Regions from separate parts of the Streptomyces sp. NPDC059787 genome, predicted to be linked through region 2. Evidence: riboswitches for the same ligand, from Rfam matches in the RefSeq annotation. Region 2 holds a riboswitch; the other holds the start of a gene.
The links. Region 2 has a riboswitch for S-adenosylmethionine ahead of ACFV5H_RS37165 (aminotransferase class V-fold PLP-dependent enzyme). Riboswitches for the same ligand answer to the same signal wherever they lie in the genome.
Positions count from the first base shown of each region.

Region 1 (13,187 bases), on a different contig from region 2:
CGGCGGAGCGGAGTTTGTCGACGGCCGTGTAGGCGGGCAGGTCGCCCAGGTCGTCACCCGCGTACAGCACCGACTGCGCCCCGATGTCCCGGGCGTACTCCATCAGGGCGACGCCCTTGTCCATCCCGGGCGGACGCAGCTCCAGCACCATGCGGCCGGGCTCGACGATCAGACCGTGCCGGGTGGCGAGGTCGGCGAGCGGCTCGCGCAGGGCCTCGAACGCGGCCTGCGGGTCGGCGGCCCGGCGGGTGTGGACCGCCACCGCCCGGCCGCCCTTCTCCTCGATCCACGTGCCCTGCCACGCGCCGACCCGGTCGAGCACCCCCGGCAGCTCCGCGCGGACGGCGGCGACCCCGGGGTGCGGGGCGGGCGCGGTGACCGTGCCGGTGACGGCGTCCCAGCGCTCGGCGCCGTAATGGCCGAGAACGACGAGGTGTCCGAGGCCGGGAACGCCCGCGAAGCCCCCGTGGCGGACCGCGACCCCCGCCGGCCGGCCGGTGACGACCGCGACCGCGGCCACCTCGGGCGCGAGCGCGGCGAGCGCGCCGACCGCGTCCGGGTGCGCGCGGGCCTGCTCGGGATCGGCCACGATCGGCGCGAGCGTCCCGTCGAAGTCGAGCCCGATCAGTGCCTTCCCCGGGCGGGAGAGAAGCGCCTCCAGCCCTTCCCGCCCGGCCTGCGTGGCGGGCGTCGGCGTGGCATTCGGCTCCGTGGAATCCGTATGGCTGGCCATACCGTCCAACCTATCCGCGCCCGCCCCCTCGCACTCCTGTGTGACCGGCCATACCTCCGGTCAGCCGGGCGTTCCGTCCCGCAGCGCGTCCAGCTGCTCCAGGAACCAGCGGGCCGGGGGCAGCGCGGTCGCCGCCGCAGCCAGGCGCTTGGCGCGCTCGGCGCGTTCGTCCGGGCTCATCGTCAGGGCCTCGTGCAGGGCCTCGGCGGTCCCGACGACGTCGTACGGGTTGACCGTGAGCGCGTCCTCGCCCAGCTCCTCGTGGGCGCCCGCCTCCCGCGACAGCACCAGCGCGCAGCCCGCGTCGGAGACGACCGGGACCTCCTTGGCGACCAGGTTCATGCCGTCGCGGATCGGGTTGACCAGCGCCACGTCCGCCATCCGGTACGCGGCGAGCGAGCGCGCGAAGTCGTCCTTGACGTGCAGGACGACCGGCCGCCAGCCCGGTGTGCCGTACCGCTCGTTGATCTCCTCCGCGACCCGCCGCACCTCGGCGGTGTAGTCGCGGTACACGGCGAGGTCCTGCCGGGAGGGGTAGGCGAACGCGACGTGCACGACGCGCTCGCGCCACTCGGGACGGTCGTCCAGGAGCTGCCGGTAGGCCAGCAGGCCCCGCACGATGTTCTTCGACAGCTCGGTCCGGTCGACCCGGACGATCGTCCGGCGCCCCTCGCCGATCTCCTTCCGGAGCGCGGTGATCCGCTCCTCGACGTCCGCCTCGTGGGCGCGGGCGCGCAGGAAGTCCGCGTCGGCCCCCAGACCGTGCACGCCGATCCGCGTGTCCCCGAGGCCGTCCGCGAAGCGTTCGCAGCACGCGGTGAACGCGTCCGCCCAGCGGTGGGTGAGGAAGCCGAGCCGGTCGGCGCCCAGCATCCCGCGCAGCACCTGCCGCGCGATGTCGTCGGGCAGCAGCGCGAAGTACTCCGGCGGCGCCCACGGTGTGTGCGAGAAGTGCGCGATGCGCAGGTCGGGGCGGAGTTCGCGGAGCATCCCGGGGACGAGCGTCAGGTGGTAGTCCTGGACCAGTACCGCCGCACCCCGCGCCGCCTCCTCGGCCAGCGCCTCGGCGAACGCCCGGTTGTAGGCCTCGTACGACGCCCACTGCCGGCGGAACCCCGCGTCGAAGACCGGCTCCAGCGGCGTCTGGTACAGCATGTGGTGCACGAACCACAGCACCGAGTTGGCGATCCCGTTGTACGCGTCCGCGTGCACGTCCGCCGGGATGTCCAGCATCCGCACGCCGTCCTCGCCGACCCCGCGCCGCACCGCCTCGCGGTCGCCGTCGGACAGCGCCGAGCACACCCACAGCGCCCCCGCGTCCGGTCCGATCGCCGACAGCCCGGACACCAGCCCGCCACCGCCCCGCCCGGCCCGCAGCGAACCGTCGTCCTCCACCGTGTACGAGACGGGCCCGCGATTCGACGCGACCAGCACCTGAGCACCCTGCGTGACAGCCATACGCGTCAACCTAGCCCGGCCCCACGGGCCTCAAACGCACGGATCGGCCGTATACGGGTCAGGCCACCCTTCGTGCCTGGTACTCCGCGATCTCCGCCATCGGCGGCCGTTCCTCCGTGTCCACGGAGTACGTACGGGGTTCGAAGTTGTCGCCGGTGCGCTCGAACTGGGTCAGGGACGGGCGGATCAGATGGCCGCGGGCCAGGCGGAGCTGCGCGGTGCGGTAGATCGCGGCGGCCATCCGGCCGAGGGCCTGGCCGTCCTGGTGGCGGTGGACGCGGACGCCGACGTCCACCTGGGCGAGGGCGTCCAGGCCCACCAGGTGCAGGGCGTCGACCAGCATGCCCAGCTCGACGCCGTACCCGACCGGGAACGGGAGCTGTTCCAGCAGGGTGCGGCGGGCCGCGTACTCGCCGCCGAGCGGCTGGACGAAGCCGGCGAGCTGGGGCCAGTGCATGTTCAGCAGCGGGCGGGCCATCAGCTCCGTGACCCGGCCGCCCTGACCGGCGGCGGAGCCCAGCGGACGGTCGTACATCGCCTTGACCAGGTGCACGTCCGGCTCGGTGAGCAGCGGGCCGACGATGCCGGAGACGAAGTCGGAGGAGAACTCCCGCAGATCCGCGTCGACGAAGCACACGATGTCCCCGCGGGTGACGAGCAGGGAGCGCCACAGCACCTCGCCCTTGCCGGGCACCGCCGGTATCCGGGGCAGGATCGCGTCCCGGTGCACCACTCGCGCGCCCGCCGCCGCCGCCACCTCGGCCGTGCGGTCGGTCGAACCCGAGTCGACCACCACCACCTCGTCGACCAGCGGGACCTGGAGCACCAGGTCGTGCCGGATCACCGACACGATCTCGCCGACCGTCGCCTCCTCGTCGAGCGCGGGCAGCACCACGCTCACCGTCTGACCCGTCGCGCGTTTCGCCGCCAGGATCCGGTGGAGCGGGCGGTCGGCCACGGACCAGGAACGGTCGATCAGCCAGCGCTCGACTTCTTCCAGCACGGTCCCGGGCTCCTCACTGGCCTGTGATCCATCTCGCGGTACGGACGACTATCTCAACCATGCAGGCCTTCGGTTACAGTCTTGAACAACGCCGATGACCACCGCATGCCGGGGTCACCGCGCGGACGACAACTGAACACCGCTCATCCAGAGGGGCAGAGGGATACGGCCCGATGAAGCCCCGGCAACCCTCCAGTCGGTTCTTGTCACACGGACGTGGCGAGGCTCCCGGCTAGGGAAGGTGCCAAATCCGTCTCACGGCGAGGTGCGTCGTGAGGAAGATGAGGAGAAAGGGCCTCGCCTCCATGGCTGTGCAGACTGTTGCAAGCACCACCGATTCCGCCGCCGTAGACCTCGGTCCGGCCGCGGCGCTCTCCTGCCGCGAATGCGGGCACCGCGTCCCCCTCGGCCCCGTCTTCGCCTGCGAGGAGTGTTTCGGCCCGCTGGAGATCGCGTACGACTTCTCGGCCCACGACACCGAGGAGCTCCGCAAGCGGATCGAAGCGGGACCCGCGAACATCTGGCGCTACGCGCCGCTGCTGCCCGTCCCGGCGGACGTGGCGACCAAGCCGAACCTGAACCCCGGCTGGACCAAGCTCGTCCAGGCCGACAACCTCGCGCGTGAGCTGGGTGTCGACGCCGGCAAGCTGTTCGTCAAGGACGACTCCGGCAACCCGACGCACTCCTTCAAGGACCGCGTCGTCGCCCAGGCCATCGAGGCCGCCCGCGCCTTCGGCTTCACCACCCTCTCCTGCTCCTCCACCGGCAACCTCGCCGGCGCCGTCGGTGCCGCCGCGGCCCGGGCGGGCTTCCGGTCCTGCGTGTTCATCCCGCACGACCTGGAGCAGGGCAAGGTCGTCATGGCCGCCGTCTACGGCGGTGAACTCGTCGGCATCGAGGGCAACTACGACGACGTGAACCGCTTCTGCTCCGAGCTGATCGGCGACCCGGCCGGCGAGGGCTGGGGCTTCGTCAACGTCAACCTGCGGCCGTACTACGCGGAGGGGTCCAAGACCCTCGCGTACGAGATCTGCGAGCAGCTCGGCTGGCGGCTCCCGGACCAGATCGTGATCCCGATCGCCTCCGGCTCCCAGCTCACGAAGATCGACAAGGGGCTGCAGGAGCTGATCGCGCTCGGGCTGGTCGAGGACAAGCCGTACAGGATCTTCGGCGCGCAGGCCGAGGGGTGCTCGCCGGTGTCCACCGCGTACAAGGCGGGGCACGACGTCGTACGTCCGCAGAAGCCGGACACGATCGCCAAGTCGCTGGCGATCGGGAACCCGGCGGACGGGCCGTACGTGCTGGACATCGCCCGCCGGACGGGCGGGGCGGTGGAGGACGTGAACGACGGGCAGATCGTCGACGCGATCAAGCTGCTGGCGCGCACCGAGGGGATCTTCGCGGAGACCGCGGGGGGTGTCACGGTCGGCGTGACCAGGAAGCTGCTCGAGAGCGGTGCCCTCGACCCGTCCCTGACCACGGTTGTGCTGAACACCGGGGATGGTCTGAAGACGCTGGACGCGGTGGCCGGCACGGGGCTGACCGCGACGATCCGTCCGAGCCTTGAGTCGTTCCGTGAAGCCGGGCTTGTCTGAGTCGTTCGTCCGCGGGCCGTCTGTGGCCGGTCGCGCAGTTCCCCGCGCCCCTAGGGTGCTGTCCCTTCCGGAGGTTTTGTCGTGAGCGTGACTGTTCGTATCCCCACCATCCTGCGCACCTACACCGGTGGGCAGGCCGAGGTTGCCGCCGAGGGTGCGACCCTCGGCGAGGTCATCCAGGACCTGGAGAAGAACCACACCGGGATCGCCGCCCGGGTGCTGGACGATCAGGGCAAGTTGCGGCGGTTCGTGAACGTCTACGTCAATGACGACGACGTGCGGTTCGAGCAGGGGCTCGAGACGACGACCCCGGACGGGGCCGGCGTGTCGATCATTCCGGCGGTGGCCGGCGGCTGATCATTACCTTCGGTAATGACGGTTACCGAGCGTTTGGGACTTTGCCCCCTCCGTGAGAGAAGCGGAGGGGGCAATTCCATGGGATTGAGCGCGATAGAGTTGGGGAACGCGCTCCCGATCCACTGATCGGAAACACTGAATTCCTGCCGCGGGCCCGACTGGATGTAGCCAAAGTGTGGGCACCTTTCGCGGCATTTGTGACCTTCGCGTGGCCCGACTTGCCCTGGATTAAGGCGAATTCTCGCCACATTCCGGACCGGCGTCGTCCAGATTTCTCGTCCGATTGACCTGTTGCAGACGGCAGTTGGACAGATACATTCAGCCGCGGTCGACGCGTTCCGGCGCACGCCCCCAACCGTTGGGGGGTGAGGTCTGACCCGGATCCGCGAAGTGTGGATCTGTGCAAGGGCCAGTAATAGGGGAGTTAGGCATGGCTCAGGGCACCGTCAAGTGGTTCAACGCGGAGAAGGGGTACGGCTTCATCGCGGTCGACGGTGGTGCGGATGTTTTCGTCCACTACAGCGCGATCCAGATGGACGGCTACCGCACCCTCGAAGAAGGCCAGCGGGTCGAGTTCGAGATCTCGCAGGGTCAGAAGGGCCCGCAGGCCGACATGGTTCGTCTCAGCGCCTGAACGCGCTGCCAGCCGCAAGCATCTTCTGCCGGCGAAGGGCCCGCACCTCCCGGGGTGCGGGCCCTTCGCCGTGCCCGCGCGCGGCCGAGAGGTGTTCGCGTACGGCCGAGCGCCCCCGTGTACTCCTCATGGGCGCTTGCACTCGCATGGGTCGAGTGCTAATCATTGGCGTTAGCACTCTGAAGGTGAGAGTGACAACGAAGGACCGGGTCGGTGAGGCCCGCGGGCCGTGTGGGGCAAGGAACCACGGGGTCGGCGAGCCGTCCGTCGCGGGCGCGGGCGCGGTCCGAAGGAATCACCCCCAGTCCTGGAGGGACCACTTCACATGGCCAAGATCATCGCGTTCGACGAGGAGGCGCGGCGCGGCCTCGAGCGCGGCATGAACCAGCTCGCGGACGCCGTCAAGGTGACGCTCGGCCCCAAGGGCCGCAACGTCGTCCTCGAGAAGAAGTGGGGCGCCCCCACGATCACCAACGATGGTGTGTCCATCGCCAAGGAGATCGAGCTCGAGGACCCGTACGAGAAGATCGGCGCCGAGCTGGTCAAGGAAGTCGCCAAGAAGACGGACGACGTCGCCGGTGACGGTACGACCACCGCGACCGTCCTCGCCCAGGCCCTGGTGCGCGAGGGTCTGCGCAACGTGGCCGCCGGCGCCAACCCGATGGCTCTGAAGCGCGGCATCGAGAAGGCCGTCGAGGCCGTCTCCGGTGCCCTGCTCGAGCAGGCGAAGGATGTCGAGACCAAGGAGCAGATCGCCTCCACGGCCTCCATCTCCGCCGCCGACACCCAGATCGGCGAGCTCATCGCCGAGGCCATGGACAAGGTCGGCAAGGAAGGCGTCATCACCGTCGAGGAGTCCCAGACCTTCGGTCTGGAGCTGGAGCTCACCGAGGGTATGCGCTTCGACAAGGGCTACATCTCGGCGTACTTCGCCACCGACATGGAGCGTATGGAGGCCGTCCTCGACGACCCGTACATCCTGATCGCGAACTCCAAGGTCTCCAACGTCAAGGACCTGCTCCCGCTCCTGGAGAAGGTCATGCAGTCGGGCAAGCCGCTGCTGATCATCGCCGAGGACGTCGAGGGCGAGGCCCTGTCGACCCTGGTCGTCAACAAGATCCGCGGCACCTTCAAGTCCGTCGCCGTCAAGGCCCCGGGCTTCGGTGACCGCCGCAAGGCCATGCTCGGCGACATCGCCATCCTCACGGGCGGCGAGGTCATCTCCGAGGAGGTCGGCCTCAAGCTGGAGAACGCGACGCTCGACCTGCTGGGCAAGGCCCGCAAGGTCGTCATCACCAAGGACGAGACCACCATCGTCGACGGTGCCGGCTCGGCCGACCAGGTCCAGGGCCGCGTGAACCAGATCCGCGCCGAGATCGAGAACAGCGACTCGGACTACGACCGCGAGAAGCTGCAGGAGCGCCTGGCGAAGCTCGCCGGCGGTGTCGCGGTCATCAAGGCCGGTGCCGCCACCGAGGTGGAGCTCAAGGAGCGCAAGCACCGCATCGAGGACGCCGTGCGCAACGCCAAGGCGGCCGTCGAGGAGGGCATCGTCGCCGGTGGTGGCGTGGCCCTGCTGCAGGCCTCCCAGGTCTTCGAGAAGCTGGAGCTCGACGGTGACGAGGCGACCGGCGCCAACGCCGTGAAGCTCGCGCTGGAGGCCCCGCTGAAGCAGATCGCCGTCAACGGTGGTCTCGAGGGCGGCGTTGTCGTGGAGAAGGTCCGCAACCTCACGGTCGGCCACGGCCTGAACGCCGCGACCGGCGAGTACGTCGACATGATCGCCGAGGGCATCATCGACCCGGCGAAGGTGACGCGCTCCGCGCTGCAGAACGCCGCCTCCATCGCCGCGCTGTTCCTCACCACCGAGGCCGTCATCGCCGACAAGCCGGAGAAGGCCGCGGCCCCGGCCGGCGGCGGCATGCCGGGCGGTGACATGGACTTCTGATCCTTATTCGAGGATCGGATCCGTCCGTCGTACGACCGAGGGCGGCACCCCCTGTGTGGCAGGGGGTGCCGCCCTCGGGCGTGTGTGGGGTCAGTCCGCGTACTCCTTGAGTTCCTCGGTGTCGAGGGTGATGTCCACGGGGGAGGGGAGTACGACGGTGGTTCCCCAGGGGTAGGACGGAGACTGCTGGTAGCGGCCGTTCTTGGGCTCGCTGTATACCTTGACCGTGTCGCTGTCGCGGTCGATGCCGACAGGGGCGTGTCGGGGCGGGCGGGGGGCGCGTTCGCCCCGACACGCGCCGCAGATGCCGCCCGGCAACACCTCCGGACGACCCGGCGCCCGGCATTTCGCGCACTCCAGGAGCCGGAGCGGGCAGCGGCTCCGGCGGCAGCTTGTCGGTCAGGCGACGGCGTAGCAGGGCCGCCGGATGGCGCACGGGAGTGGGCAGGCCGGCGGTGAGTGCGGCACGTACGGCCTCGTCGGTGGCACCGCGCGCGAACCACTCCTCCACCAGCGGGGCGAGCCGCGCGCAGTCGGTCCGGGAGAGCGACAGCGCGGGGGTGTCACGGCCGAGGGCGGCGAGGAGGAGGTGGGCGCGGGAGCGGGTGGGGCGGGCGCGTTCAGGCGGGGCGGCGTCCTCGCCCGGTACGTCGCCGCGGGTGAACGCCGCCCACCAGTCGTCGTCGCGTGCGGTGGGCGACCACCACGATCGGGTGATCCAGCGTGTGCCACTCCCGGTGTCCCCTGCCGCGACGGTTTCCCGGCCGCGGCGCAAGTGGCCTGTGCGCTGAAGGTTGTTGAGGGCGGTCCGCAGGGAGCGCTGTCCGTACGGGAGCGTCCTGGCCGGCGTCTTCACCGAGATGTCGGCGCCGTCGGTGAGCCGGTCGATGAAGGCGGCGACGGCCGCCTCCCGGGGCGGGAGGTGCGTGAAGTCATGCCGCGTGCGCCGGTGTTGGCCCGGCACGGTGCGTTTTCCGTAACCCGGATTGGCCATCGGGTGCGGGGAGCCGTGCGCGGACAGGCGAGCAGGACCAGGCTGGGCGGCAGCCATGGGATCGACTTTCTCTCGATCTTGTAGGTCAGGCCCCCGCAGGTGTTGTGTGCACCGGGCGGTGGCTGTTCGTTATGCGGGCACGCCAGACGTTCGTGACCTTGCGTGGCGAGCCGGACGCGTCAAGTCAACACGCGGGGGTGGGAGGGCGGGTGGGACCCTCCGCCCGTTCCTTGAAAAGAGGGCTCGGAGCTCGGTACTTGAGCTTCGGGAGTCCGGTCAGCCGGCCCGGGTCTCCGTCAGGGGGACGTGCCGGTGTGCGGCGAAGGCGCGCAAGGCGTCCGGGAGCGGAGGCGTGTCGCCGATGGGCCGCAGCCATCGGGTGCGGATGTGAATGGTTCCGTTCCGTTTGTTGCGGACCCACAGCGGGCGGTGGAAGGCCAGGGGGAGGTACTGCCGCTCACCGCACCGGACGGTCAGCCACGTCTCCCTGGCGCCGTCGGCCAGTTCCAGGGACCTCATGTCCGTCCAGCGCAGCACGGCCAGATTGCCCGGGGAGCCCATCCCGATGCCCAACTCGTTGATCACGATTCCGTCGTTGGTGCTTCCGTACAGGCCGACCAGCCGGATGGCCGTGAAGAAAGAGCCGAGGAATCCTGTCAGGGGGACCGAGTCGGGCAGGTCGTGGATGCTGCCCAGCACGGTCGTCGTGACGAACCCGGCCATGACGAGCAGGTTTCGCGTGATCAGGATCGTCCAGCTCCGGCGGTTGCGCCGGTAGAGGGCGAGCGGCGGCGTGGTTCTCGCACGTCGGCGGGGGGCGGTCGAGGGCCGGGGAGGGTCCGGCGGCCGGTGCGGGGGTGGGGGCGGAGGCGTGGGCGGGGCCTCGGGGCGGGGACGGCCGGCCGTCACGGTGGGGGATGCGTGGAAGGGGGCGTCCGGGGGGTCGGTCACGGTGGCCGTGTGATCGGTACGGTCTGCGCACAGGTCCAGTAACCGCCTTGGTGACGGCCGTTGTTCGGGTTCCTTGCGGAGGCAGGCTTCAGCGAGGGGGCGCAGGGCGGCGGGCAGCGCGGTCACATCCGGGGTGTCGTGCACCGCCCGGTACATCAGCCCGTACGGCGACCCCTCCCCGAAGGCGCTGCCGCCGGCCGCGGCTACCAGTACGGCGCCGAGGGCGAAGACGTCGCACGCCCCGGTGATCGCGCGGCCCAGGACCTGCTCGGGTGCGATGAACCCCGGGGTTCCGACAGCCGCGCCGTCGACGGTCAGCCGGGTGCCCTCCAGCGCCTGGGCGATTCCGAAGTCCAGGACGCGGGGGCCGTCCTCGGCCAGGATGATGTTGCCCGGTTTGAGGTCGCGGTGCACCAGCCCGCAGCCGTGGATCGCTTCCAGTGCCTCGGCCAGCGCGGCGGCGAGGGACCGGAGTCCGGCTTCGTCGAGGGGGCCGCGCCGGGCGACGGCTTCGGCCAGCGTCGGTCCTTTGACGTACGCGCTCGCCATCCATGGCTGTGCCGCGTCGGGGTCGGCGTCCACCACCGCCGCCGTATGGAAGCCGCCGACCCTGCGGGCGGCCTCGACCTCCTTGCGGAATCGGTCCCTGAACCGTGGGTCGGCCGCGTACTCGGGCCGGATCACCTTGATGGCGACGGCCCGGCCGGAACGCGAACGCCCCAGATAGACGGATCCCATGCCTCCGCTGCCCAGCTTGCGTTCGATCGAGTAGTCCCCGATGCGTGCCCCCGTCACGGCAGCCCCTCATGTGGTCAGCGGTGGGCGTTGTCCCCCATGCGGGTAATCCTGCGCTCATAAGGCGCCGGCCTCCCGCGGTACGGCGGGGTGTGGCCGCTTTGTGACATTGCCCGGGCTTCGGGCGTGCGGCGTTTCAGGCGGCGCACCACGGCACGCGGCAGACGTGCGGTGCCGTGCCCTGCGGGCACAGGCCCCGCAGCACCGCCTTGCGGACCGCCCGCCAGGTCCGCAGCGAGCACACCAGACGGACGCGCAGCTCGACCGGCTCCCGTGCGCCGCTGCTTCGGCCCGGGTGCTCCCAGGCCCACTGCTGCGCCAGGTGGTCGTAGAGGTCGGCGGTCGTCGTACCGCTGCCGGGGAGCGTGCGGAGGACGTCCCGGCCGACGGTCCGGGCGTTCCGGAGCTCCACGGCCCGGTCGACGACCGAGCCGGCCCACGCCAGTCCTTCCTCGTCCGCGTACAGGCCGAAGCGCAGGAGGCGTGTTCTCATCGGGCGACCGTACCCCGGTGCGCGGGAGGGCGTCCCGTGACCGGCGTCACGTCCGGGGCCCGAGGGGAATGCCTCTCCCCGCTTCCCGGTTGGTGCTGAGCGTGCATTTAATGCATGCGCACGTACTAACCGGTATGCAAAGCAGAGGAGCCCCCACGTGACCACCACCTCCCCGGACACCGCCGCCCGAGCCGCCGGGCTCCTCTCCCGGCCCGTCACGATCAACGGCCTGACCGTCCCCAACCGCATCGCCATGGCGCCGATGACCCGGATGTTCTCGCCGGGCGGTGTGCCCGGTGCGGACGTGGTGTCGTACTACTCGCGTCGCGCCGCGGCCGGTGTCGGGCTGATCGTCACCGAGGGGACGTACGTGGGGCACGAGTCGGCCGGGCTGAGCGACCGGGTGCCGCGGTTCCACGGGGAGGAGCAGCTCGCGGGCTGGGCGGAGGTCGCCGAGGCGGTGCACGCGGCGGGCGGCACGATCGTGCCGCAGCTCTGGCACATCGGCATGGTCCGCGAGCAGGGTCAGGCGCCGTACCCCGAGGCCCCGGCGGTCGGCCCGTCCGGGGTGCGCACGGACGGCACCGAGGGCAAGGGCGAGGCGATGACGCAGACCGACATCGACGACGTCGTCGCCGCGTTCGCCCGGGCCGCCGCCGACGCCGAGCGCATCGGCTTCGACGGTGTGGAGCTGCACGGCGCCCACGGCTATCTCATCGACCAGTTCCTGTGGTCCGGCACCAACCGCCGCACCGACGCCTACGGCGGTGACCCGGTGGCCCGTGCGCGGTTCGCGGCGGAGATCGTGGCGGCGGTGCGTGCCGCCGTGTCGCCCGAGTTCCCCGTGATCTTCCGGTACTCGCAGTGGAAGCAGGACGCCTACGACGCCCGGCTCGCCGAGACGCCCCAGGAACTGGAGGCGATCCTCGCCCCGCTCGCCGCGGCCGGTGTCGACGCCTTCCACGCGTCCACGCGCCGCTACTGGCTGCCGGAGTTCGAGGACTCCGACCTCAACCTGGCCGGCTGGACGAAGAAGCTGACCGGCAGGCCCGCCATCACCGTCGGCTCCGTCGGGCTGAACGGCGAGTTCCTCAAGGCTTTCCAGGGGCAGGGTGCCGAGCTCGGCAGCATCGACAACCTGCTCGACCGGATGGAGCGGGACGAGTTCGACCTCGTCGCCGTGGGCCGTGCGCTGCTCCAGGACCCGAACTGGGCGGCCAAGGTGCTGGCCGGCCGCTTCGACGAGCTGACGCCGTACGAGCCGGCGTCCATGAAGACGCTGAGCTGACGTCGTGCGGGTCGGTGTCCATGCGGACCCTGAGCTGACGTCGTGCGGGTCGGTGTCCATGCGGACCCTGAGCTGACGTCGTGCGGGTCGGTGTCCATGCGGACCCTGAGCTGACGCCGTACGAGCCGGCGTCCGTGAAGACGCCGAGCTGACGCCGTACGAGCCGGCGTCCGTGAAGACGCCGAGCTGACGTCGTGCGGGTCGGTGTCCCGTGAAGACGCCGAGCTGAGCCGGTCGATGGCGCCCCCGGAAGCGGGGGCGCCATCCGCGCGTCACCCGTTTTTAATTTGCTTAAGTCAATCAATCGCCTTAAAGTTGCCTGAGTCAAGTATTGGCCTGAGTCACGACGGAGACCTCCTTCATGTCCGACGCACTCGACCGTTCCCCCACGCCCGGCACCGCCGCGCCGCCCAAGACCGGTGCCGTGGTGCCCGTACTGGCCTTCGGCGGCATCGTGGTCTCGCTGATGCAGACCCTGGTGATCCCGATCGTGGGGCAACTGCCGCAGTACCTGAACGCCTCCGCCGCGGACACCGCCTGGGCCATCACCGCCACCCTGCTCGCCGCCGCCGTCGCCACGCCCGTCATGGGCCGCCTCGGCGACATGTACGGCAAGCGCCGCATGCTGCTGGTCAGCATGGCCATGCTGGTGGTCGGCTCCGTGGTCGCCGGACTCAGCGACTCCCTGGTCCCGATGATCGTCGGCCGCGCCCTGCAGGGCCTGTCGTCCGGTGTGATCCCGCTCGGCATCAGCATCCTGCGCGACGAACTGCCCGCGGAGAAGCTGGGCTCGGCCACCGCGATGATCAGCGCCTCGCTCGGCGTCGGCGGTGCCCTCGGCCTGCCCGTCGCCGCGCTCATCGCCGACAACTTCGACTGGCACATGCTCTTCTGGATCTCGGCCGCGCTGGGTGTGGTCGCGCTGGTCCTGGTGCTGA
Region 1 covers NZ_JBHWHX010000031.1:220-13,406, forward strand. Annotated here, with positions in the region: gene otsB (trehalose-phosphatase) at 1-733, opposite strand, end outside; gene ACFV5H_RS25855 (trehalose-6-phosphate synthase) at 794-2,191, opposite strand; gene ACFV5H_RS25860 (glucosyl-3-phosphoglycerate synthase) at 2,250-3,194, opposite strand; SAM riboswitch class I at 3,335-3,482, shown strand; gene thrC (threonine synthase) at 3,500-4,789, shown strand; gene ACFV5H_RS25870 (ubiquitin-like small modifier protein 1) at 4,871-5,146, shown strand; gene ACFV5H_RS25875 (cold-shock protein) at 5,577-5,780, shown strand; gene groL (chaperonin GroEL) at 6,106-7,728, shown strand; gene ACFV5H_RS25885 (hypothetical protein) at 7,819-8,046, opposite strand; gene ACFV5H_RS25890 (serine/threonine-protein kinase) at 8,999-10,468, opposite strand; gene ACFV5H_RS25895 (hypothetical protein) at 10,605-10,961, opposite strand; gene ACFV5H_RS25900 (NADH:flavin oxidoreductase) at 11,119-12,249, shown strand; gene ACFV5H_RS25905 (MFS transporter) at 12,611-13,187, shown strand, end outside.
Region 1: linked by a shared signal. The riboswitch ahead of thrC (threonine synthase) and the one ahead of ACFV5H_RS37165 (aminotransferase class V-fold PLP-dependent enzyme) in region 2 are both predicted to bind S-adenosylmethionine.

Region 2 (9,143 bases):
GTGCGCGCAGAACAGTCCGTCCCGCACCCCGATGCCGTACTCCGCGGACAGCGCCGCGGCGAAGTGGGAGCTGTTCCAGCCCTCCACGACGAAGGAGAGCACACCGACGCGCGGGGCGTCGTCCCCGAACAGGGACAGGAACCGCACCTCGGGCACGTCCACGAGCCCTTCGCGCACCGCGCGGACCAGCCGCTCCTCACGCGCGGCCAGCGCCTCGAACCCGGCCTCGGTGAGCGCCTTGCAGGCGGACGCGACGGCGTGGGCGCCGATGACGTTGGGCGAGCCGGCCTCGTGACGGGCGGCGCCCTCGTGCCACTCCACGTCCACTCCCCCGTCCTCGCGCCGGGTGACCTTGCGGCTGGCGCCGCCGCCCGCGAGGTAGGGCTCGGCCTCCTGGAGCCAGTCGGCGCGGCCGGCCAGCACGCCGGAGCCGAAGGGCGCGTACAGCTTGTGTCCGGAGAAGGCGACCCAGTCGACGTCCAGGCCGGTCACCGAGACGGCGTGGTGCGGGGCGAGCTGGGCGGCGTCCAGCACGATCCGCGCGCCGTGCGCGTGTGCGGCGGCGGCCAGTTCCCGTACGGGCCACAGCTCGCCGGTGACGTTGGAGGCGCCGGTGACGCAGACCAGGGCGGGGCCGTGGGGGGCACGGTCGGCGAGGGCACGCTCCAGGGTCTCCACCGCCTGGCGGGGGCTGCGCGGGGCGTCCAGGCAGGTGACGCGCGCGTCCCGCCAGGGCAGCAGGGAGGCGTGGTGCTCGGTCTCGAAGACGAAGACCTCGCAGCCGTCGGGGAGCGCGGCGGCGAGCAGGTTGAGGGAGTCGGTGGTGGACCGGGTGAAGACCACCTGGTCCCCGGTACGGCAGTCGAGGAACTCGGCGACGGTCCGGCGGGCGTTCTCGAACAGGTCGGTGGAGAGCTGGGAGAGGTATCCGGCGCCCCGGTGGACGCTGCCGTAGTACGGCGCGTAGGCGGCCACGTCGTCCCAGACCCGCTGGAGGGCGGGGGCGCTGGCGGCGTAGTCGAGGGCGGCGTAGGTGACCTCGCCCCCGGTGACGAGGGGGACGGTGACGTCCCGGCCGAGGACGGGCAGCGGGGCGCGGACGGACCGGCCGGCGGCAACGGTGGGGACGGACATGACACAACTCCCGGTGAGGCAGGCGGAATCCCCGCGCGAGCGCACATCGCTCAAGCGCGGAAGGAAGAGAAAAAGGGTGCGCGGAGGCGGGGCTCGGCAGCCCTAACGCATTCGCTTGCTCACGGGAGACTCCTCGACGACCAGGACCCCTGGTGTGCGAGGGGTCCGCGCTTGCCGTGAGCCTTGCTGCTCACGGCCTGGTCTTCACCCGGGGCACCCCGCCACGGACGGAGGGTTGCCGGACAGCCGGCCGGGGCCTGATGGCTGTCACTCATGACCTGGACAGAAAAGTACGCGAAATGATCGACGCCCCGCAACCCATGTCCGGATCACGGGACATCCCCCCGCCGGGCGGCAGGGCCCGCCCGGCGGATCGCCCCGGAGGAAACCGGAGGTGCCTCGCAACCTGGTGAGCAGGGGCGATGGGGGTCCCTACACACGGAGCCCCGCGCACAGGGGCCGCGTACGGGGCCCTTGTGCAGGGGGCCCGCGCACGGGGATTCGCGCACAGGGGCTCACGCACGGGCCCCACGTATGCGGACCCACGCATGAGGACCCCGCGCACAGGGGCTCACGCACGGGCCCCACGTATGCGGACCCACGCATGAGGACCCCGCGCACAGGGGTCCACGCACAGGGGCTCACGCATGGCCCCCACGTATGCGGACCCACACATGAGGACCCCGCGCACGGGGGTTCACGCACAGGGACTCACGCATGGCCCCCACGTATGCGGACCCGCGCATGAGGGCCCCACACATGGAGGGCCCACACATGGAGGGCCCACACATGGAGGGCCCACACATGAGGGGTCCCCCCGCTCGAGCGAAGCCGAGCGGGGGGAGAAGCCGAGCGTGCGGCTGCAAGGCAGTGGAGGAGTACGCACCGGACCTCGCGTCTCCGGCACGCCTCGCCGGGCAGGCCTTACGCGTTGCTGACGGTCACCCAGCGTTCCAGGACCCGCTTGGCGGCCCCTGAGTCGATCGACTCGGCCGCCTTCGCCATTCCGGCGCGGAGCTGTTCCGTCAGGGTGCCGTCGCCCGGTTCCAGGGCCACCAGGGCCGCCGCCGAGTTCAGCAGCACCGCGTCCCGTACGGGGCCCGGTTCGCCGTCGAGGAGCCGGCGGGCGACCTCCGCGTTGTAGGAGGCGTCGGCGCCGCGCAGCGCCTCCACGGGCACGAGGTCGATGCCGACGTCGCGCGGGTCGAAGGCCTCCTCGGCGACCTTGCCGTCGCGGACCACCCACACCTTGGAGGTGGCGGTGGTCGTCAGCTCGTCCAGGCCGTCGTCGCCGCGGAACACCAGCGTGGAGTTGCCTCGCTCGGCGAAGACCCCGGCCATGATGGGCGCCATCCGCGGGTCGGCGACCCCGACGGCCTGTGCCTTGACCCGTGCCGGGTTGGCCAGCGGGCCGAGGAAGTTGAACACCGTGCGGACGCCCAGCTGGCCCCGCGCGGCGGCGACGTGGCGCAGCGCCGGGTGGAACTTCACCGCGAAGCAGAAGGTGATCCCGGCCTCCTCGGCGACCTCGGCGACCCGTCGCGGCGTCAGCTCCAGATTGACGCCGAGCTTCTCCAGGACGTCGGAGGCGCCGGACGCGGAGGACGCGGCCCGGTTGCCGTGCTTGACGACCTTCGCGCCGGTGCCGGCCACGACGATCGAGGACATCGTGGAGATGTTCACCGTCTTGGCGCCGTCGCCGCCGGTGCCGACGATGTCGACGGTCTCGCCCGGCACCTCGATCACATGGGCGTGGTCGTACAGCGCCCGTACGCAGCCGGTGATCTCCTCGACGGTCTCGCCCTTGGCCCGCAGGGACACCGCGAACCCGGCGATCTGCGCGTCGGTCGCCTCACCGCGCATGATCAGGTCCATCGCCCAGGCGGTGTCGTCGGCGGTCAGGTCCCGGCCGTCCAGCAGTCCGTTCAGCACGGCGGGCCAGGAGCGGCCCGCCGCGGTGTCGCCTCCAGCGGGGGTCACAGCGCTCATGGCCGCTCCTGATGGTCGTAGAAGAGTCCGGGGACCCGGCAGGGTACCGGTGTCCACCCTATCCAGGTCCGGGGACGGCGAAGGGCCCCCGTCCGCAGAACGGACGGGGGCCCTTCGCCGTCGTGTGGCGACTGGGGTGAGGCGCTGAAGGTGATCAGTGGTGGCCGTGGCCGCTCGTGATCTCCTTGTACTCCTCGACGGTCGGCTTCGGGATCTGGGCGTCCTCGCCGTAGTAGCCCTTGCTCAGCTTGGCGCGCAGCTTCTCGGTCGCCTTCACCTTGCGCTTCACGCCGTTCTCGTCGACCGTCGGGCCGATCTCGGCCGGCTTGTACTGCTCGTGCGCGGTGAGGGTGTACATCTGCTCCTGGCTGAGCGGCTCGTGCACCTCGATGAACTCACCGTGCGGCAGGCGCTTGATGATGCCCGACTCGCGGCCGTGCAGCACCTTGTCCTTGTCCCGGCGCTGGAGGCCGAGGCAGATCCGCTTGGTGACGACGAACGCGATGACCGGTCCCACGAAGAAGCCGATGCGGACGAACCAGGTGACCGCGTTGATCGAGAGGTTGAAGTGGGTGGCGAAGATGTCGTTGCCACCACCGATCAGCATGATCATGTACGCCGTGACCCAGGCGACGCCGAAGGCCGTACGGGTCGGCGCGTTGCGCGGCCGGTCCAGGATGTGGTGCTCGCGCTTGTCCCCGGTGATCCAGGACTCGATGAACGGGTAGAGCGCGATGACCGCCAGGAAGATACCGAAGATCACCAGCGGGACGAAGACGCCCAGGACCAGGGTGTGGCCCCAGAGGTTGATCTCCCAGCCTGGCATGGCGCGGACCAGACCCTCGGCGAAGCCCATGTACCAGTCGGGCTGGGCGCCCGTGGAGACCATGTCCGGACGGTACGGGCCCAGGGCCCAGATCGGGTTGATGGACGCGATGCCGGCGATCAGGGCGGTGAAGCCGAAGACCAGGAAGAAGAAGCCTCCCGCCTTGGCCATGTAGACCGGCAGCAGCGGCATGCCCACGACGTTCTTGTTGGTCCGTCCGGCACCCGCGAACTGCGTGTGCTTGTGGTAGAAGACCAGGATCAGGTGGGCGACCACCAGGCCGAGCATGATGCCCGGCAGCAGCAGGATGTGGATCGAGTAGAACCGGGCGACGAAGTCGGTGCCGGGGAACTCCCCGCCGAACAGGAACATCGAGATGTACGTGCCGACGATCGGCACGGACAGGATCGCGCCCTGGGTGAAGCGGACACCGGTTCCGGAGAGCAGGTCGTCCGGCAGCGAGTAACCGGTGAAACCGGTGAACATGCCGAGGACGAACAGCAGGAAGCCGAACAGCCAGTTGATCTCACGCGGCTTGCGGAACGCGCCGGTGAAGAAGACGCGCATCATGTGCACGAACATGCCGGCCAGGAAGATGACCGCGGCCCAGTGGTGGATCTGCCGGATCAGCAGACCGCCACGGACGTCGAAGCTGATGTCCAGCGTCGACTTGTAGGCCTCACTCATCAGCTGTCCCTGCAGCGGGACGTAACTGCCGTGGTACTCCACCTCGTTCATCGACGGGTGGAAGAACAGCGTCAGGTACACACCCGTGAGGATGATGATGAGGAAGCTGTAGAGGCAGATCTCGCCCAGCATGAAGGACCAGTGGTCCGGGAAGATCTTGCGCATGTTGGCCTTGGCCAGGGAGTAGATCCCCAGCCGGCCGTCGGCCCAGTCGGCGACGCGCTCGCCGGCCGGTGCCTTCCCGCGCGAGCGGGACTCGGGGGTCGTCGTAGTACTCATCCGCGCTCCCAGAAGGCAGGACCGACGGGCTCTGCGAAGTCGCCGAGCGCTTCGAGGTAACCCTCGTCGTTCACGCCGATGCGCAGCTGCGGCAGCGGGTGACCGGCGGGGCCGAAGATGACCTTGGCACCGTCGGAAAGGTCGAAGGTGGACTGGTGGCAGGGGCACAGCGCGTGGTGTGTCTGCTGCTCGTACAGGGAGATCGGGCAACCGACGTGGGTGCAGATCTTCGAGTACGCGAGGATGCCCTCGTGCGACCACTCGAGTGACTGCTTGTCCTTGATGTCGTCCGGCTTGATGCGGATCAGCATCAGGGCAGCCTTGGCGATCTCGTTCTGGAAGTCGTGGTCGTGCTCCTCCAGGCCCTCGGGCTTGGCGAAGGTCAGCGAGCCCACGATGAGGTCCGACGGCCGCAGCGGCTCGTTGGTGTTCATGTTGACGATCAGCTTGCCCTTGCCCCACAGGGTGTGGCGCAGCTTGGTCTCGGGCAGCGGCCCGAGCTCGCGCAGCAGCACGACGCCGGAGAGCGGGAACAGGGCGAGGGCGCCGAACATGGTGTTGCGGATCAGCTTGCGCCGGCCGAGCGCCGACTCCTTGGCACCCTGGCGGAAGTCGTCCATGACCTTCGCCTTGACCTCGGGCGAGGCCTCGATCGGGTGCCGCTCGTCGGCCAGCTCCTCGTCGGACATCAGGGTGCGGGCCCAGTGGACCGCGCCCGCGCCGATGGCGAACAGGGCGATGCCGAGCGTCACGCCGAGCGCGAAGTTCAGGGCGCTGATGTGGCCCAGCGGGAAGATGTAGACGATCTTCTCGACCGGGATCGCCACGAACGAGGCGATGAAGCCGACGGTGGCCAGCATCGACAGCGTGAACATCAGGGCGACCGCGCGCTCGGACCGCTTGGCGGCCCGCTCGTCGATGTCCTGGATCCGGTGCTCGTGGGGCGGCAGGCCCGGGTCGGCGAACGGGTTCTTCTCGTCCGCGACCTTCACCGTGCCGTGGGTGGTGTCCTGCGCTGCGGGCAGGTTCTCTTCGGGGATGTCTTGGCTACTCATGACTTCTTGGCCTTTGCGGTCCGAGCGGCGACCCACACGGCGACGGCGATCAGTCCGCCGAGACCGAAGATCCAGCCGAACAGGCCCTCACTGACCGGGCCCAGCCCGCCCAGCGCCATGCCGCCCGGGCTCTCGGACTCGTCGGTGTTGACCTCGCCCAGGTACGCGATGATGTCCTTCTTGTTCTGCTCCGTCAGCGTGCTGTCGGGGAAGGAGGGCATGTTCTGCGGGCCGGTGAGCATGGCCTCGTAGATGTGCTTGGGGGCGACGTCCTCAAGGCTCGGGGCGTACTTGCCGTGCGTGAGCGCACCGCCCTTGCCGGTGAAGTTGTGGCACTGCGCGCAGTTGTTGCGGAACAGTTCGCCGCCCTTGGCGATGTCGGCGCCCTCGGGGCCGTACTGCTCGGCGGTGGGGACGGCCGGGCCGGCGCCCAGGGAGGCGATGTACGCCGCCAGCTGGTCGATCTCGGCCTGCGTGTAGACGGCCGGCTTGTCCGGGACCTGCGCGGCCTGCGAGGTGGCGGCCGGCATACGGCCGGTGCTCACCTGGAAGTCGACGGCCGCGGCGCCCACGCCCACCAGGCTCGGGCCGTCGGACGTGCCCTGACCGCCGGTGCCGTGGCAGCTGGCGCAGCCGACCGAGTAGAGCTTCTTGCCCTCCTCGATCGTGAGGGACTGGGCAGTTTCGTCGGCCTGCGCCTTGTCCGCGGGTGCGAACACGGCGTAGAGCCCCCCGGTGCATGCCAGCGCGAGGAGTAGGACGACGAGCGCCGCCAGCGGATGGCGTCGTCGTGCGGAGAGCTTTTTCACGGATTACCCCGGTGTCAGGATCTTCTGCGTCGATGCTTCTGGTTGGTGCGCCCGGAAAGGGGCGCGCGCGGATGTGGGCCCGGCTACTTGATCATGTAGATCGTGGCGAAGAGGCCGATCCAGACGACATCGACGAAGTGCCAGTAGTAGGACACGACGATGGCCGCGGTCGCCTGCTCGTGGGTGAACCTCTTGGCTGCGTAGGTCCGGCCCAGGACCAGCAGGAAGGCGATGAGACCGCCCGTCACGTGCAGGCCGTGGAAGCCGGTGGTCAGGTAGAACGCCGAGCCGTACGGGTCGGAGGAGAGGGACAGGCCCTCGTGCTTGACCAGCTCGGTGTACTCGAAGACCTGACCGCCGATGAAGATCGCGCCCATGATGAAGGTGACGACGAACCAGCCCCGGAGCTTCTTCACGTCACCGCGCTCGGCGGCGAACACGCCGAGCTGGCAGGTGAGGGAGGAGAGCACCAGGATCGTGGTGTTCGTCGCCGAGAACGGGAAGTTCAGGGCGTCGGCCTTCTCCGACCAGAAGTCGGGTCCGGTCACCGATCGCAGAGTGAAGTACATCGCGAAGAGGGCCGCGAAGAACATCAGCTCGGAACTCAGCCAGATGATGGTTCCGACGCTGGTGAGGTTCGGTCGGTTGACCGACGGGTGCGCGTGCCCGGTATCTACTGTCGTTGCTGTCGCCACGCCGACATTATGTCGGTCGCTTATCCCGCCCTCACTCCCGGGGGTGCCGTTCGGTGTGTTCGGCCCTCCTGGACTGCCCGGATGGCCCATCCGCGGCCCGTGGCGGAGCCGTCCCGCAGCCGTCTCGAAGGCGTGTCCGAACCAGTGTTGACAAGCGGTCGGAAGGGGTAGCATCCGCGCCATCGGTACCCGAAGTTCCCGACAGAGCCGTGCCCTCTCTCTTACGCGTGGAGGAACAATGCAGGCGACCGCCACGGTGCTGGTCTACAGCGACGACGCCAACACCCGGGAGCAGGTGCGGCTCGCCACCGGGCGGCGGCCGGCGCCGGACGTGCCCGTCGTGGAGTTCGTGGAGTGCGCGACCCCGGCGGCCGTACTGGCCGAGCTGGACCGGGGCGGCATCGACGTGTGCGTGCTGGACGGTGAGGCCGTGCCGATGGGGGGCATGGGGATGTGCCGGCAGATCAAGGACGAGGTGTTCAACTGTCCGCCGGTGCTTCTGCTGATCGGCAGGCCGCAGGACGCGTGGCTGGCGACGTGGAGTCGCGCCGAGTCCGCGGTCACCCTGCCGGTGGAGCCGGTCGAGTTCGCCTCGGCGCTGGCGTCTCTGCTGCGGCAGAAGAATTTGCAGAGCGCCTGAGAACTCGCTTCCTCCGGTGGCGTGGCGACTGCGGGTCCGTTGTGGTTTGTCGCGCAGTTCCCCGCGCCCCTGAGGTGCTGCCCCAGGGGCGTTTCACACGGTCTGTGGCCTCAGTCGGGCCTGCTCTGCCCGGCCGGGGGGCTTGTTGGTGGTCAGGGCGCTGCCCGCCTGCCATTTCCGCCAGTCGAGGTTCCAGTCGCCGTAGCCGTTGCCGAAGGGTTCCATCGTTTCGCCGGTCGAGTTCTCGACCTTGACGATGTCGCCCTCGCGGACGGTGTCGAAGAACCACTCCGCGTTGTCGGTGCTCATGCCGACGCAGCCGTGGCTGACGTTGTCGTAGCCCTGGGAGCCGACGGACCAGGGGGCGGCGTGGACGTACTCGCCGCTCCAGGTCACCCGGGTGGCGAACTCGACGTCCAGGTCGTACGACTCCGTCGAACCCTCGGCGATGCCGACGGTGGTACTGCGCATACGTACGAGGCGTTCCTTGGCGAGTACGACCTTGACGCCGTTGCGGGTCTCGAAGCCGGGCTTGCCGGTGGTGACGGGGATCTGCCTGATCTCCTCGTCGTTCTTGTAGACCGTCAGCCGGTGCGTGGCGGCGTCGGTGACGGCTATCACCCGGTCGCCGGTGCGGATCGTCAGGGGCGCGGACCTGCCGCCCCGCAGCCGGTCGTTGACCTTGACGCCCTCCAGGGTGCTGCGCACGCCGATGGTGGCGTGGGCGGGCCAGTAGTCCTGGGGGCGGTAGTGCAGCTTCTTGTCGTCCACCCAGTGCCAGGTGCCGGACACGGCGGGGGTGGACTCGACCTTCAGGGCGCGCTCCACGACGGCTCGCTGGGCCGGGTCCTTGACGGGTGCGCTCAGCTCGGCGGTGAGGGGCTGGCCGACGCCGTACGTGCCCGCCCCGGGGCCGAAGGCGACGGTCAGGCGCCGGGTGGCGGCCGACCTGGCGGTGGTGAAGGTGAGGACCTTGCGGCCGGGCGCCCCGTCCTCGTCCTCGGTGCTCACCCGGACCGTGTACCGGGC
Region 2 covers NZ_JBHWHX010000089.1:336-9,478, forward strand. Annotated here, with positions in the region: gene ACFV5H_RS37165 (aminotransferase class V-fold PLP-dependent enzyme) at 1-1,134, opposite strand, end outside; SAM riboswitch class IV at 1,297-1,413, opposite strand; gene trpD (anthranilate phosphoribosyltransferase) at 2,059-3,123, opposite strand; gene ACFV5H_RS37175 (cytochrome bc complex cytochrome b subunit) at 3,278-4,915, opposite strand; gene ACFV5H_RS37180 (Rieske 2Fe-2S domain-containing protein) at 4,912-5,970, opposite strand; gene ACFV5H_RS37185 (c-type cytochrome) at 5,967-6,779, opposite strand; gene ACFV5H_RS37190 (heme-copper oxidase subunit III) at 6,863-7,474, opposite strand; gene ACFV5H_RS37195 (hypothetical protein) at 7,713-8,114, shown strand; gene ACFV5H_RS37200 (Ig-like domain-containing protein) at 8,208-9,143, opposite strand, start outside.